DNA from 4 places in the Pantoea sp. R13S299 genome. Region 4 is predicted to be linked to each of the others. Evidence: predicted binding sites of a transcription regulator. Region 4 holds the regulator's gene; each other region holds the start of a gene.
What was found. The regulator PurR, encoded in region 4, represses purine synthesis genes. The targets are predictions, from matches to a motif close to CANGCAAACGTTTGCNTG.

Region 1 (4,213 bases), on a different contig from region 4:
GCCTGATGAAAAAAGAACGCAACTATCCCAAACCGGTTTTAACACCGGGTGAAGTGGCGCGCCGCAGCGGTGTGGCGGTCTCGGCGCTGCACTTCTATGAGACCAAAGGGTTGATCTCCAGCACCCGTAACAGCGGTAATCAGCGTCGATACAGCCGCGATGTGCTGCGACGCGTCGCGATTATCAAGATTGCGCAGCGCATCGGCATTCCGCTGGCGACGGTCAGCGATAGCCTGGACCATATTCCGGCGAACAAGCGCATGTCGACGCCGGAGTGGGATGCGCTGACCCAGCACTGGCGTGAAGAGCTGGATAAGCGCATTGAAACCCTGACCCGCCTGCGCAATGACCTGGATGGCTGCATCGGTTGCGGCTGCCTGTCGATGCGTGACTGCCCGCTGCGCAATCCCGGCGACCGGCTGGGTCAGCAGGGTTCGGGTGCGGTGCTACTCGACCCGGAACAGGATGATAAACATCCGGATGTGGAGTGACGTCTATACTTGGTGAAGGTCAAAACACAGGGAATCATGATGATCACCGTTCACCATCTTGAGAAATCGCGCTCGCATCGGGTGCTGTGGCTGCTGGAAGAGCTGGAAGTGCCGTACCAGATGAAACGCTATCAACGCGAACCGACCATGCTGGCCCCGGAGGCGCTGAAAAAAGTGCATCCGCTGGGGAAATCACCGGTCATTACCGACGGCAACCAGGTGGTGGCAGAATCAGGGGCCATTCTCGAATACCTCGAAGAGAAATATGATCACGAGTTCCGGCTCAAAGTCAGTGATGAGGCCTCAAGGCTGCAGTGCCGTTACTGGCTGCACTATGCTGAAGGCTCGCTAATGCCACTGCTGGTGATGAAGCTGATCTTCGGTCAGATGGGCAAAGCACCGGTGCCGTGGCTGCTGCGTCCGGTCGGGGCGGCATTCGGTAAAGGGGTGCAGAAGGCGTTCCTGGATAAACAGCTGAAGCCGCACAGGCAGATGATCGAACAGCATCTGGCGGCCAATCCCTGGTTTGCCGGTCAGCGTTTCTCGATTGCGGATGTCCAGATGAGCTTTCCGCTGCTGGCGCTGGCGCGACGTGCCGGACTGGATCAGATGCCCGCCACCGAGAAATGGCTGGAGACTGTGCAGCAGCGCGCTGCGTGGCAACGCGCGATTGCACAGGGCGGCGAGCTTTCGCTGCCAGGTTAATCCTCTCTCTCCATCGGCGTGGCCTGTCTCTTCACGGCTGCGCCGGTACCCATCCCACTAAAACTGCTTTAACTTCAATGTCTCCGCGTTTCAGGTTGAGGAAGGCCTTGCGCCTGTCAGCCGCTTACGCCTGATCTTTATGCTGAAGAATCTCCCTCTGACAGTTGAAAATGTGCCGCTAAACGCCGGATAATCCCCTGCCTTTTTATCTGGCCGATTTTGACGGCCAACTATCTGCGGCAAGGTAAACGTTTGCCTGGCGGATTTATCCCGACAGTGACGCCGTCTACCCGCTTATTCCAGGGACAGCGATGGTCGCAGAGCGATCCACACAACAAAAATTTTTGAGGCTCAACTATGTCAACTGAATCACGCCCGGCCAGTGGAAAACTGGACGCCTGGTTCTCGATCTCGGCGCGCGGCAGCAGCGTGCGCCAGGAAATTCTGGCCGGACTCACGACCTTCCTGGCGATGGTCTACTCCGTCATTGTGGTGCCGGGAATGCTGGGCAAAGCTGGTTTTTCCCCCTCCGCCGTGTTTGTCGCCACCTGTCTGGTCGCCAGCTTTGGTTCCATCCTTATGGGGCTGTGGGCCAATCTGCCGATGGCGATTGGCTGCGCCATCTCCCTGACCGCCTTTACCGCTTTCAGCCTGGTGCTGGGGCAGCACATTAGCGTGCCGGTCGCGCTGGGCGCAGTGTTCCTGATGGGTCTGCTTTTTACCCTGATCTCGGTGACCGGCATTCGTGCCTGGATCCTGCGTAACCTGCCGATGGGCGTGGCGCACGGCACCGGTGTCGGAATTGGCCTGTTTTTGCTGCTGATTGCCGCTGATGGCGTGGGTCTGGTGGTGAAAAACCCGGCACCGGGCCTGCCGGTGGCACTGGGTCACTTCACCACGTTCCCGGTGATGATGACGCTGCTGGGGCTGGCCGCGATTATTGGCCTGGAGAAGCGCCGGGTGCCGGGCGGCATCCTGCTGACGATTATCGCTATTTCGCTGCTGGGCCTGATCTTTGACCCGGCGGTGAGCTATCAGGGATTGTTTGCACTGCCAAGTCTGCGTGACGCCAGCGGTCAGTCGCTGCTGTTCAGCCTCGATATTATGGGTGCCATGAAACCTGCGGTGCTGCCCAGCGTACTGGCGCTGGTGATGACGGCGGTCTTTGATGCCACCGGCACCATTCGCGCAGTGGCGGGTCAGGCAAACCTGCTGGATAAACAGGGCCAGATTATCAATGGTGGCCGTGCGCTGACCAGCGACTCGGTCAGCAGCCTGTTCGCGGGTCTGGTGGGTGCGTCACCGGCTGCGGTCTATATCGAATCGGCGGCAGGAACGGCGGCGGGCGGTAAAACCGGTCTTACCGCGATTGTGGTCGGCCTGCTGTTCCTCGCCATCCTGTTTATGTCGCCGCTGGCTTATCTGGTGCCCGCTTACGCGACTGCGCCTGCCTTAATGTATGTCGGTCTGCTGATGCTCAGTAACGTGGCGAAAGTCGACTTCGGTGATTTCGTCGATGCGATGTCGGGCCTGTTAACGGCAGTGATCATCGTGCTCACCTGCAACATCGTGACCGGTATCATGATCGGTTTCGCCAGCCTTGTGGTGGGCCGTCTGTTCGCCGGTGAATGGCGTAAGCTCAACGTCGGCACCGTGATTATTGCCGTCGCGCTGGTGGCGTTTTACGCCGGTGGCTGGGCGATCTGACTGTATATCCGGGCGTGCGGCTGCGCGTCCGGAATTTTTCACTTTTTTCCCGCCCGGCGCACGCGTAGCTGACAATCTTCATCGCCGTTTGTTTTACACTTTAGCGCTTAACCAATGATTGAAAGAAACGACGCCTAAGGAAAGCATGGAAATCTTTTTTACTATTCTCATCATGACGCTGGTCGTGTCGCTCTCTGGCGTTGCGGCCCGCATTCTCCCTTTTCAGATCCCGTTGCCGCTGGTTCAGATCGCCGTAGGTGCGATGCTGGCCTGGCCAACGTTTGGTCTGCATGTCGACTTTGACCCGGAGCTGTTTCTGGTGCTGTTCATTCCGCCACTGCTGTTCGCAGATGGCTGGAAAACACCGATCAGTGAGTTCCTGCATCATGGTCGCGAGATTATTGGCTTAGCCCTGGCGCTGGTCCTGATTACCGTGATTGGTATCGGCTATCTGATCTACTGGATGGTGCCAGGTATCCCGCTGATCCCGGCCTTTGCGCTGGCGGCGGTGCTGTCGCCGACCGATGCCGTGGCGCTCTCCGGCATTGTCGGTGAAGGCCGCATTCCCAAGAAGATTATGTCGATCGTGCAGGGTGAAGCCCTGATGAACGATGCATCGGGCCTGGTATCACTGAAATTTGCCGTAGCCGTTGCCATGGGCACCATGGTATTTACCTGGGGCGGTGCCAGCGTTGAGTTCATGAAAGTCGCCATTGGCGGCCTGATTGCCGGTGTGGCGATCTGCTGGCTGTACGGGAAATCACTGCGCCTGTTCAGCCGCTGGAGCGGGGATGACCCGGCGACCCAGACCGTGCTGCTGCTGCTGCTGCCGTTCGCCTCTTACCTGATTGCCGAACATCTGGGTGTCTCAGGCATCCTGGCGGCCGTGGCTGCCGGTATGACTATCACCCGTTCCGGTATTATTCGTCAGGCACCGCTCGCGATGCGCCTGCGTGCTAACAGCGTCTGGCAGATGCTGGAATTCATCTTCAACGGCATGGTCTTCCTGATGCTGGGCCTGCAGTTGCCTGACATTCTGCAGACCTCTATCGACCAGGCTCAGGCTGATACTAACGTCGAGCTGTGGATGCTGTTCGCCGATATCGGACTGGTCTATCTGGCGCTGATGCTGGTGCGTTTTGGCTGGCTGTGGATCATGCAGCGTCTGAGCAAACGTCTGTTGAAGAAGAAGCCGCTGGAGTTTGCTAACTACTCGCTGCGTGAGCTGCTGATCGCCACTTTTGCCGGGGTGCGCGGGGCGATTACCCTGGCGGGTGTGCTGTCGATTCCACTGTACCTCACTTCGGGTG
Region 2 (4,213 bases), 1.1 Mb from region 4:
TGCCGGTTTCCAGAATACGGTTATAGAGATCGAAGATCGCCATTTCCCACTCCGGCTCGCCTGCAATGCATTCGATATTATCGATGCAGACCAGTGACAGCTGCTCCATCCCTTCCAGTACTTCCGGCACAAACCAGGTGCGTTTATCCAGCGGAACGTAACCGACCGCTTCGCTGCGCGCTGACATTTCGGCGCAAGCGGCGTGCAGCAGATGGCTCCGCCCACCGCCTTCGCGTGACCAGAAGTAGAGATAGCTGCCATGTTGTTGATTAAGAGCGCCTTTTAGGGCGGCAATCAGCGACGGGTTTTCCCCCGGCCAGAAGCTGGAGAAGGTTTCATCGTCAGGTAAATAGAGTGGCAATGACAATTGTGCCGGCGTGTTCAGAAGCACCTCAGCAAGAGAACAAGCAAAAAATCGGGGGAAGTCTAACACAGTTTTCAGAAAGAGATGAATGGGGCGTCCCTGCCCCGGATCCTCTCAGGCTCGCTGCGATCAATGCTCGCGCGGTTCTTCAGCCTCCAGCACCACTTCTTCCGGTCTGAGCCACGAAATCACCCGGAAGATCAGCGCCAGGCCGACACCCACGATCGTCGCCAGCGCCATGCCTTTCAGCTCCGCCGCACCGATATGCACCTTCGCACCACTGACGCCGATGATCAGGATCACCGAGGTAAGGATCAGGTTCTGCGCTTTGTTGTAATCCACTTTGGATTCGATCAACACGCGGATACCGGATGCGCCAATCACGCCATACAGCAGCAGCGATACGCCGCCCATGACCGGAACCGGGATCGCCTGGATCACCGCCGCCAGTTTGCCGACGCAGGAGAGCAGGATCGCCAGAATCGCCGCGCCGCCAATCACCCAGGTACTGTAGACGCGGGTAATTGCCATCACACCAATGTTTTCGCCGTAGGTGGTATTGGGCGTGGAGCCAAAGAAGCCGGAGATCACGGTGGATAAGCCGTTGGCAAACATCGAACGATGCAGGCCAGGATCGCGAATCAGATCTTTTTTCACGATGTTGGCGGTGACCACCAGATGACCGATATGCTCAGCAATGACCACCAGCGCCGCAGGCAGAATCGTCAGCATCGCCACCCACTCAAAGCGCGGCGTATAGAAGGTTGGCAGCGCAAACCACGGGGCTTTGACTACGCCGCTCCAGTCAACGATGCCCATAAACGCGGAGAGCAGATACCCCGCCACCACGCCCACCAGAATCGGGATGATCGCCAGGAAGCCACGGAACAGCACCGAACCGAAGACCGTGACGCCCAGCGTGACCAGCGAAATCAGCACGGTTTTACTGTCGGGCGCACTGCCTTCAGCGGGCAGCAGGCCGGCCATATTCGCGGCGACACCCGCCAGCTCCAGACCGATGACGGCGACAATGGCGCCCATCGCCGCAGGCGGAAACATCACGTCGAGCCAGCCGGTTCCGGCGCGTTTCACAATCAGCGCAACGATGCAGAACAGCACACCGCACAGGATAAATCCGCCCAGCGCAACCTCGTAACCCAGCGGCAGCAACAGCAGCACCGGCGAGATAAAGGCAAAGCTTGAACCAAGGTAGGCAGGAATTTTGCCTTTACAGATAAAGAGATAAATCAGTGTGCCGACGCCGTTAAATAACAGCACCGTCGCCGGGTTGATGTGGAACAGAATCGGAACCAGTACCGTGGCACCAAACATGGCGAACAGGTGTTGCAGGCTGAGTGGAATGGTTTGCAGTAACGGCGGTCGTTCACTGACGCCAATGGCGCGACGAGTCATCATTTATCCCCTTATGTTTTTTTATCCCCGGGGATTCGCGCCTCTGGCACAGCAGCAGGTGCGCCTTGCGGCAGAACGAATCCATTCGGGGCGTTTTTTTGCCAAAAAAAAGCCGACTCTCTGGTCGGCTGTGCGATTTATTTGGTTCCGAAAATCTTGTCCCCGGCATCGCCGAGCCCGGGAATGATGTAACCCTTTTCGTTCAGTCCCTGATCCACTGACGCAGTATAAAGCTCAACGTCAGGATGCGCTTTCTCCAGCGCGGCAATCCCTTCTGGTGCGGCAACCAGAACCAGTACTTTGATGCTGGTGCAGCCCGCTTTCTTCAGCAGGTCGATAGTAGCAATCATGGAGCCACCGGTCGCCAGCATCGGGTCGACCACCAGCGCCAGGCGCTCTTCGATGTTAGAGACCAGCTTCTGGAAATAGGGAACCGGCTCCAGAGTCTCTTCATCACGGTAAACACCGACCACGCTGATACGTGCGCTGGGAACGTGCTCCAGCACCCCTTCCATCATGCCCAGGCCGGCACGCAGGATCGGGACCACCGTGATTTTTTTGCCTTTGATCTGATCGATCTCTACCGGGCCGTTCCAGCCCTCAATGGTGACGCGCTCTGTTTCCAGATCGGCGGTCGCTTCGTAGGTCAGCAGGCTGCCCACTTCAGAGGCCAGCTCGCGAAAACGCTTTGTACTGATATCATGCTCACGCATCAGGCCCAGTTTATGTTTGACCAGCGGGTGTCTGACTTCCACGATCTTCATTGGTGTTCTCCCGGAATGAGTTGAGCTAAAAAAAATCGCGGGATTATACCGCCTTTTGCGCTCTGCGCCACCTGCTCTTGCGCAAAGCCGCGGGATTTACCGGGACAAATAGAGGATTAATGAAAATCGCCCGATGCGCAATGCCGGACTCGCAAACGTTTGCCTGCACTGATAGAATTGCCGCGCTTTATTTTAAACCACCAACCGCAACTCGCGTGGGGACCTCGCAGTGACCGACAAAACCTCTCTCAGTTACAAAGACGCCGGTGTTGATATTGATGCTGGTAACGCTCTGGTTGACCGTATTAAAGGCGTAGTGAAAAAGACGCGTCGCCCGGAAGTGATGGGTGGACTGGGCGGTTTTGGTGCGCTTTGCGCGCTGCCGCAAAAATACCGTGAACCTGTGCTGGTCTCCGGCACCGATGGCGTTGGCACCAAGCTGCGTCTGGCGATGGATCTCAAACGTCACGATGCCATTGGCGTTGACCTGGTCGCGATGTGCGTTAACGACCTGGTGGTTCAGGGCGCTGAGCCGCTCTTCTTCCTCGACTACTACGCCACCGGCAAACTGGATGTGGATACCGCCTCTGCGGTGATCACCGGCATCGCCGAAGGTTGTCTGCAGTCGGGTTGTGCGCTGGTAGGCGGTGAAACCGCTGAGATGCCAGGCATGTATCACGGCGAAGATTACGACGTAGCCGGTTTCTGTGTCGGCGTGGTGGAAAAGTCAGAAATTATTGATGGCAGCAAGGTGCAGGATGGCGACGTGCTGATCGCCCTCGGCTCCAGCGGCCCGCACTCCAACGGCTATTCACTGGTGCGCAAGATTCTGGAAGTCAGCAACACCGATCCGCTGGCTGAACAGCTGGAAGGCAAACCGCTGGCCGATCATCTGCTGGAACCGACCCGCATCTACGTGAAAAATATCCTGAGCCTGATTGAGCAGGTCGATGTGCACGCTATCGCACACCTGACCGGCGGCGGCTTCTGGGAGAATATTCCGCGCGTGCTGCCTGACAATACCCAGGCCGTCATCGACGAGAAGAGCTGGCAGTGGCCGGCGGTCTTCAGCTGGTTACAGCAGGCGGGCAACGTCAGCCGTTTCGAGATGTACCGTACCTTTAACTGCGGCGTCGGCATGATCATTGCTCTCAGCCCGGCTGATGCGGACAAAGCGATTGCGCTGATGCAGGCCGCAGGCGAGAAAGCCTGGAAGCTCGGCGTGATTAAAGCGTCTGATGCCGAAGAGCGTGTGGTCATCAACGGATGAAGAAGCTGGTTGTACTGATTTCCGGCAACGGAAGTAACCTTCAGTCCATCCTTGACGCCTGTGAAAGCGGGCGGATTCACGGCAGCGTCGCTGCCGTGTTCAGCAACCGTGCCGCCGCTTATGGCCTGACGCGGGCGCAGGAGGCGGGGATTCCCGCCCACGCGCTTGCCGCCAGCGACTTCGCTGACCGTGAAGCCTTTGATCGTCGGCTCATTGCTGAAATCGAAGCCTACCGTCCGGATTTGATCGTGCTGGCCGGTTATATGCGCATTCTCAGCAGCGCTTTCGTGGCGCATTTTCACGATCGCCTGCTGAATATCCATCCTTCCCTCCTGCCGAAATATCCGGGTCTGCATACCCATCGTCAGGCGCTGGAAAATGGCGACAGCGAACATGGCACTT
Region 3 (4,213 bases), on a different contig from region 4:
CAGGTTAGCCACGGTAAAGAAGTTCGGGCTCTGGCTGGCCACCACGGCGATCAGCACCATCAGCGCAATCAGCGACTTCTGTTCCAGTAGCCAGCTTTTGCTAAACCAGCGACGGCTGGCCGGTAAAGTTTGGGTCGTCATACCACTAAATCCTCGCTGTGTTGCTTGCCTACGGCGGCTGCCATCAGGCTTTCCTGAGTGGCTTCTTCTCGGGTAAATTCGCCGCTGATACGGCCTTCATGCATCACCAGAATCCGATCGCTCATGCCCAGTACTTCCGGCATTTCCGAGGAGACCAGGATGATGCTCAGCCCTTCGGCTTTAAACTGGTTAATCAGCTGGTAGATCTCTTTCTTCGCACCGACATCCACACCGCGTGTCGGTTCGTCCAGAATCAGCACGTTGGGCCGGGTCATCAGACCACGGGCAATCGCCACTTTCTGCTGGTTGCCGCCTGAAAGCAGGCCAATCGGCTGCTCCATGGAAGGCGTTTTCACATTGAAAAGACGGATAAAATCGCCCACCGCCAGCTGCTCTGCTGCGTGTTTCAGCGTGCCGCTGCCGTGACTGAAATAGCGCAACGCCGTCAGCGACATGTTCTCTTTCACTGACATGCCCAGTACCAGGCCATCGCGCTTACGATCTTCGGAGATATAGACGATGCCGTTCGCCAGTCCATCCTGCGGCGAGCGCGTCACGACTTCCCGGCCATTGAGCCACAGGTTGCCTTCGCGACGCGGCAATGCGCCGTACAGCACTTTCATCAGTTCGGTACGGCCCGCGCCCATCAGGCCGGAAACGCCGAGGATTTCACCTTTGCGCAGGCTGAAGCTAACGTTCTCCACGCCCGGTCCGCTGACGTTCTCCACTTTCAGCCGCACGTCGCCTGGCGCCTGATCAATATGAGGATATTGATCTTCCAGCTTACGTCCGACCATCATCTCGATCAGGCTCTCTTCGGTCAGCTCGCTAACCGGACGTTCAGCAATAAACTGACCGTCGCGGAACACCGTAACGTCATCGCAGATCTCAAAGATCTCTTTCATGCGATGCGAGATATAAACGATGCCGCAGCCCTGGGCTTTCAGTTCGTTGATGACCCGGAACAGCGACAGCGTTTCGGTATCGGTCAGCGCATCAGTCGGTTCATCCATGATGATGACCTGCGACTCAAAACTCAGGACTTTGGCGATTTCGACCATCTGCTGATCGCCAATCGACAAGTCGCCCACCAGCTTGTGGCTGTTGAAGCGCAGATTAAGCCGTTTAAGGAGCGCATCCGCTTCGGCATACATACGCGGCCACTGGATACGGCCAAAACGACCCACATATTCGCGACCGAGGAAAATATTCTCCGCCACGGTTAACTGAGGGATCAGGTTCAGTTCCTGATGGATAATGCCAATGCCCGCTTCCTGAGACGCTTTCGGTCCACTGAAACGGGTCTCTTTGCCGAGCCAGCGCAGCGTACCGGCATCATACTGGTAGATCCCGGTCAGCACTTTCATCATGGTGGACTTACCTGCGCCGTTCTCGCCCACCAGCGCCATCACGCGTCCTGCCCGGACATTCAGCGATGCGCCCTTAAGGGCTTTCACACCCGGAAAGGATTTTTCAATGCCGTCGAGTTGCAGTAAAGGTTGCATAGCGGCCTCAGAAGGTCACACCGGCGCTGAGGATGACATTCGCATACGGAGAACACTCTCCGCTGCGAATGACCGCCTGACTACGCTGCGTTTGTTGTTTGAATTGTTCATGACTGGTGTAGCTGATGGTGATGATATTCCCCTGGTGCTGTTGCAAGGCTTCGAGCACGGCGATAAGCGCACTATGAAGTTGCGGATTATGCTGCTTAATCTCTTCCGCGATCAGGGCGCTCTCTACCTGCATCTCCAGTGCGACAGCATTAACCACCTGCATAAAATCGGGCGTACCCGGCGTGAGCGCTAAGTCGATGCGCTGCGGTCCTGCCGGAATGGGCAGGCCTGCATCGGCAATCGTCAGCGTATCCGTGTGTCCCAGGCGGGCAATCACATGAGAGAGTTCAGCGTTTAACAGGCGACCTTTTTTCATCTTTTCACTCCACAGCGAAACGTTTCGCTGCGTGGAGTGTATGAAAAGCCGTCATCAACTCAACTGGCAAAGAAGAAATCTGTGATCACCATCGAAACGTTTCGCTCACGCGGGGGATAATTTGCATTAAGGCGGGGAATGGAACGAAAAAAGGGCCGCGAATGCGGCCCTGAAGAAAAAGATTAAGGCAGTTTCTTAACCTGCTTAACGTCCATCTCAATGCTGTTGAAATCTTTATCCAGTTCACCCGTCAGCTCAACGTTATCTTTGGGCGTGATGGTCTGTCCGTTCCAGTGCTTATGGTCGATTTCGACGTTCATGGTGCCGGTCTGGTCGCGGAACAGATAATCTTCCTTGCCGATCTGTTTCTCCAGCTTGCCGCGCACGGTGATCCAGCTGTCATCTTTCATCTCTTCAGCCTGCTTCACAGTCACCACACTGGTGTGATCGGCACTGAAGCCGCCCTGACCGGCTGCTGACTGCGTCGGTGCGGCCGGCGCGCTGGGATCAACAAATCCGCCCTGCTGCGCAGCGAAAACCGGGGCGGAAGCCAGCATAACGACGGCCAGAATTGCAGCGTGCTTTTTCATGGTGTACCCCTTTCTCAGTGGTGTTTTCGGTTTGAATACGCCCAGTTGACCATAGAGTTCTTAACGGCTTCTTAAGCGTTAAAAATAAGCTATTTTCGCCGAAATCAGCTGTACAGAGAGGAAGTTGCTTCGTATAAAGCGCTATCGGAACAGGGAGACGTGATGCGTATTTTACTGATTGAAGACGATCGCTTAATTGGCGACGGTATCAAAGCGGGGCTGAGCAAACTGGGCTTCAGCGTTGACTGGTTTACCTCTGGTGAGTCGGGCTTTAACGCGCTGGAGGCCGCGCCATGGGATGCGGTGATTCTGGATCTCTCTCTGCCTGAGCGGGATGGACTCGATATCCTGCGACAGTGGCGACAGCAGGGCAACGATGTGCCGGTACTGATACTGACCGCCCGCGATGCGCTCGATCAGCGGGTTGAAGGCCTGCAGATGGGAGCCGATGACTATCTGTGTAAGCCCTTTGCCCTAACAGAAGTGGCCGCTCGCTTACAGGCGCTGATCCGCCGCCGTCACGGCCAGCTGCAGCCCGAACTGCGCCACGGTAACGTGGTGCTGATCCCCGGCAGCCACAGTGTGACGCGCAAGGGTGAGGCGATTGAGTTGAAAAGCCGCGAACTGGCGCTGCTGGAACTCTTTATGCGAAATCCGGGCAGGGTGCTGACGCGCAGTCAGCTGGAAGAGAAGCTCTACAGCTGGGACGCCGACGTTTCCAGCAATGCGGTGGAAGTGCATATCCATCATCTGCGTAAAAAGCTGGGCAGCGCGTTTATCCGCACGCTGCACGGCGTCGGTTATACCCTGGGGGCCGCCGGATGCGATCAATGAGTCTGTTTCTGCGGCTGGGCATCGGTTTTGTGCTGTTGCTCGGCCTCTGCTGGGCCAGCGCCAGCCTGAGTGCCTGGCATCAGACCCGTGAAACCCTTGATGAGCTTTTTGATACCCAGCAGATGCTGCTGGCCAAACGTCTGCTGACGCTGGATTTCTCCTCGCTGGACAACACAACGCTGCCCAGAACCAAAGAGATGCTGCGCCACCATCGCGGCGAACAGGATGATGATGCGCTGGCCTTTGCTGTCTTCACGCATGACGGCAGACAGGTGATGAATGATGGCGATAATGGCCGCTACCTGCCGTTTGAGGCGGACTATCAGGGATTTCATGATGGCCAGCTCACCAATGATGACGATCGCTGGCGGTTTGTCTGGCTAACCACGCCTGACAAGCAGTTCCGGGTGGTGGTGGGTCAGGAGTCGGAATACCGTGACGACATGACGCGGGATGTGATGAAAGCCAGCGTCCTGCCCTGGCTAATCGCGCTGCCCTTTATGTTGCTGCTGCTGATCGGGCTGGTCTGGTATGAACTGCGGCCGCTGAAGACGCTGGCACAGCAGCTGGCGCAACGTGCGCCCGATGATGATACGCCGCTGCAGGCAGACCGCGTGCCGAAAGAGGTGCAACCGCTGATGGTCGCGCTCAATGGCCTGTTCAGCCGCATCAGCGCCATGATGCAGCGTGAACGGCGCTTTACCTCCGATGCCGCG
Region 4 (4,213 bases):
GCCCTTCGCGGAAGGTGATGCAGAAGCCACGACATCCGCATAAGGGATGCCGCAATGAAAAAGGCCGACATGATGTCGGCCTTTTTTTATTCTGCTTCTTTAAACTTTTCTGCAGTCTCTTTGATCAGCGTCTGCAGTTCACCACGTTGTAACATCTCAACGATAATGTCGCAGCCACCGACCAGCTCGCCATCAACCCACAGCTGCGGGAAAGTTGGCCAGTTAGCGAATTTCGGCATCTCGGCACGAATGTCCGGGTTCTGCAGAATATCCACGTAAGCAAAACGCTCACCACAGGCTGACAGCGCCTGTACCGCCTGTGCAGAGAAACCGCAGCTAGGCAGTTTCGGGGAACCTTTCATGTACAGCAGGATCGGGTTTTCTGCGATCTGGCGCTGAATTTTTTCTACAGTACTCATTATTGCCTTCCTTAATTCGTCACTTCGTGTTTGTTTATTGTAGCGACTTCGCAGCGTGACTGAAAATGAGATTTTGACCGCTGCCCGATTAAATCGCCATCATTGTTAAGTCCCGCTTCGGGACGCCTGATTTCCTGATTATTAACAGCTGGTAACAGTTTAATAATTCGTAATAATTTCGTTGATATAAGACGCTGAAAATGTTCATTTTCAACGCGATTACGTGGGTTGCAAAGATTAATATTAAAAGGCATTACAGTTTTTAAACGAACTGGACTAGAATGGCCTGGGCGCTGATCCTGGATCAGATTAATCTCAACTTTGTCGCGGTGCGTAGTGGCCCTGACAACTTAACTAATCAACGGACTATGCGTTTAATCATTACGCTTTTCATGCTGGCCTTTGCGCAACTGTTTTTCAACGTCGCTGCTGCTTCCCCGCACGCGCCGGTGAACGTCAGTACGCATAAAGCAGAAAAAAAGAGTGCGCGCGACGATGAGCGCCGCAAGCGTCGCCAGGTAAAAACGGTGACCAAAAAAACTCGCCTCAGCCCTGTTCAAAAACTAAAAACGAAAAAACAGAAAAAAGTCGAACTCACTGCTAAACAGACGCCTGCTAAGAAGACCTCGCTTAAAACCGCCCGTATCAGCAAAACCAAAGAAAAAAATAAAGAGAAGAAACGCTATGGTCATCAGCGCCAGCTGAAAACGGCTGAGATCACCACCAGCGAGCCGGGCACGATTAAAATGAGCAAATCCCACCGTCAGCGTTATCAGAAGGCACGCGAAACCGCGATGACCAAGCTGATGGGCCAGTTAGGTAAACCTTATCAGTGGGGCGGCACCTCACCCCATACCGGTTTCGATTGCAGCGGTCTGGTCTGGTACGCCTATAAAGATCTGGTGAAGTTTAAGATCCCGCGTACCGCTAACGAGATGTATCACCTGCGTGACGCCGCGCCCATCAAGCGTGAGTCGCTGGAGAAAGGCGATCTGGTCTTCTTCCGCATTAACGGTCGCGGTACGGCTGACCACGTCGGCGTTTACCTGGGCGATGGTAAGTTTATTCAGTCGCCACGTACCGGCAAAGATATTCAGATCAGCGCATTAGGGGAAGATTACTGGCAGCGCCACTACATCGGTGCCCGTCGGGTGATGACGCCGAGAACCATTCGCTGAGCAGCAGTTCAGTCAGAAAAAAGCCGGGATAATCCCGGCTTTTTTTATTAGTGCAGAATGGCAGTAAAACTAAAGGCCACAATCATCAGCAAACAGCCCACGGAGGTCATTAACGCCAGTTTCAGATCGGTACTCATTGCTTGCTCCTTAGTCATACAATTTATAGGGATATGGCATTTTCCCACACGACCCGGTAAAAATCTCGTTTTATCCGTCCAGCCTTGTTAGAATCCCGCCTTTGTTGCGCAACGCGCGCAACTCTGATTCCGTTTGCGCATCTTTTAAGACGTTTATTCTCCGCCAGCGGCCTGTTTACCGGCCAGAAAAGCTGCATTTTTGCGGAAAAAACCCTGAGCAGACGCAAACGTTTAACACTACGCTTATCATAGAGTTAGATAAGCACTGGAGTCCGATTTTCATGGCAACAATTAAAGATGTGGCAAAACGCGCCGGCGTCTCAACGACCACCGTTTCGCACGTCATCAATAAAACCCGCTTTGTCGCTGAAGAGACGCGCAACGCGGTCTGGCAGGCGATCAAAGAGCTACACTACTCGCCGAGCGCCGTCGCGCGCAGCCTGAAAGTGAACCACACCAAAACGCTGGGCCTGCTTGCCACCTCCAGCGAAGCGCCCTATTTCGCTGAAATTATTGAAGCGGTTGAAAATCACTGTTTTGACAAAGGCTACACGCTGATTCTGGGTAATGCGCATAACGATCTGCAAAAACAGCGCGCCTATCTCAGCATGATGGCGCAGAAACGCGTCGATGGTCTGCTGGTGATGTGTTCTGAGTATCCGGACGACCTGCTGCAGATGCTGGAAGAGAACCGCAATATCCCGATGGTGGTGATGGACTGGGGCGAGTCGCGCGCCGACTTCACCGACACGGTGCTGGATAATGCCTTCCAGGGCGGCTATCTGGCGGGACGCTATCTGATTGAACGCGGACACCGTGATATTGGTGCAATCCCCGGCCAGATGGAGCGCAACACCGGTGGCGGACGCCATGCCGGTTTCCTGAAAGCGCTGGAAGAAGCAGGTATTCAGCCGCGCGCCGAATGGATTGTGCAGGGTGACTTCGAGCCGGAGTCAGGCTATCAGGCGATGCAGCAGATCCTGTCACAGAAACAGCGCCCGACGGCGGTGTTCTGCGGCGGTGACATCATGGCGATGGGCGCGATTTGCGCCGCCGACGAGATGGGCCTGCGCGTCCCGCAGGATATTTCGGTGATCGGTTATGACAATGTGCGCAATGCCCGCTATTTCGCACCGGCCCTGACAACCGTGCATCAGCCTAAAGCCCAACTGGGTGAAAAAGCGCTGGATATGCTGCTGGACCGCATCACCAGTAAGCGTGAAATTTCACAAACGATCGAAGTCCATCCCACGCTGATTGAACGCCGTTCCGTGGCCGATGGTCCGTTCCGCGATTATCGCCGCTAATCCTCGCTTAACCACTCCTGATTAAGCGTTTGCGCATCACCCAGATAGCTGAGCAACCAGCCTGTCGCCGGTGATGCGCGATCCTCAGCCCAGCTGACGCAGCAGGGGCTATCCGGAAATGCCACTGGCAGTGTCAGTTCCACCAGATCGCCGCTGTCGAGCAGGGGTCTGGCAAGATGACCCGGCACCATCGCCACACACAATCCCGCCTGCACGCACTCCAGACCGGTCTGCCATTCCGGCACCACCAGCCTGCGCTGGTTATCCAGCGTCCATGTCATACGGCGCGGCAGCGCTCGCGAGGTATCTTCCAGCACCAGTGAAGGCCAGCTACGCAGCGTGTCATCATCGATCTGGCTCGCCTGCGTTAATGGATGATCGGGCGCGACCACGCAGCGCCAGTTGAGGGTGCCCATATCGCGAAACGCAAAACGTCCGCCCACCGGAATTGCCTGGGTGGCCCCAATCGCGACCTCCACCCGACCATCGGCCAGCGCATCCCAGACGCCGTTAAAGACTTCATAGCTGATGATCAGCTCCATATCGGGGAAGTGCCGATAGAAATCTTTGACCAGTTGCCGGGTGCGCTGAGGTTTGGCGATACGGTCAACGGCAATGCTGAGCTGCCCGCGCCAGCCGTTGGCGAGCTGCTGACACTGTCGCCGGGTGGCAAGCATTTTTTTGATGACGCTGCGCCCTTCCCGGACAAAATGCTCGCCTGCCGGAGTGAGAACCACTTCGCGATGCTGACGCTCAAACAGCGGCACTGCCAGCCAGTTCTCCAGCTGGCGCACCGTGTAGCTGATGGCAGAGGGCACCCGATGTAACTCCTGCGCGGCCGCGCTGAAGCTGCCCCCACGGGCGACCGCGTCAACCACTTCTAATGCATATTCTGACCACATAATCTGCCTTCAAAAATTTTAACAGCAATCGGCAAATATTACCGTTTCACAGCAGCAAACGCACCTCTTACACTCTGCCGCGTTTATCCTGCAAATATGAGAATGAGATGTTGTCGAATAAAGGATTTATGCCTTACCTTGCCCTGCTGAGCATGCTCGGCTTTTTAGCCACGGATATGTACCTGCCCGCCTTTGGTGCGATGCAGCAAACCTTTAATACCTCGCCCGGCCTGATCAGCGCCAGTATGAGTCTCTTTCTGGGAGGCTTCG

Region 1: the regulator PurR is predicted to act here: its motif matches at 1,438-1,455, upstream of ACN1CO_RS11275 (NCS2 family permease).
Region 2: the regulator PurR is predicted to act here: its motif matches at 2,690-2,707, upstream of purM (phosphoribosylformylglycinamidine cyclo-ligase).
Region 3: the regulator PurR is predicted to act here: its motif matches at 2,086-2,103, upstream of rbsD (D-ribose pyranase).

The regions. Positions count from the first base shown of each region.
Region 1 is NZ_JBLYEF010000002.1:58,940-63,152, forward strand. Features, by position in the region: gene soxR (redox-sensitive transcriptional activator SoxR) at 6-491, shown strand; gene ACN1CO_RS11270 (glutathione S-transferase family protein) at 531-1,196, shown strand; gene ACN1CO_RS11275 (NCS2 family permease) at 1,554-2,903, shown strand; gene ACN1CO_RS11280 (Na+/H+ antiporter) at 3,049-4,213, shown strand, end outside.
Region 2 is NZ_JBLYEF010000001.1:2,106,883-2,111,095, forward strand. Features, by position in the region: gene hda (DnaA inactivator Hda) at 1-385, opposite strand, end outside; gene uraA (uracil permease) at 494-1,777, opposite strand; gene upp (uracil phosphoribosyltransferase) at 1,915-2,541, opposite strand; gene purM (phosphoribosylformylglycinamidine cyclo-ligase) at 2,771-3,811, shown strand; gene purN (phosphoribosylglycinamide formyltransferase) at 3,808-4,213, shown strand, end outside.
Region 3 is NZ_JBLYEF010000006.1:246,829-251,041, reverse strand. Features, by position in the region: gene rbsC (ribose ABC transporter permease) at 1-141, opposite strand, end outside; gene rbsA (ribose ABC transporter ATP-binding protein RbsA) at 138-1,646, opposite strand; gene rbsD (D-ribose pyranase) at 1,654-2,073, opposite strand; gene ACN1CO_RS21580 (YgiW/YdeI family stress tolerance OB fold protein) at 2,256-2,663, opposite strand; gene qseB (quorum sensing response regulator transcription factor QseB) at 2,826-3,497, shown strand; gene qseC (quorum sensing histidine kinase QseC) at 3,485-4,213, shown strand, end outside.
Region 4 is NZ_JBLYEF010000001.1:985,801-990,013, reverse strand. Features, by position in the region: gene rnt (ribonuclease T) at 1-43, shown strand, start outside; gene ACN1CO_RS04855 (Grx4 family monothiol glutaredoxin) at 87-422, opposite strand; gene ACN1CO_RS04850 (C40 family peptidase) at 788-1,597, shown strand; gene ACN1CO_RS04845 (YnhF family membrane protein) at 1,645-1,734, opposite strand; gene purR (HTH-type transcriptional repressor PurR) at 2,016-3,041, shown strand; gene punR (DNA-binding transcriptional activator PunR) at 3,038-3,943, opposite strand; gene punC (purine nucleoside transporter PunC) at 4,051-4,213, shown strand, end outside.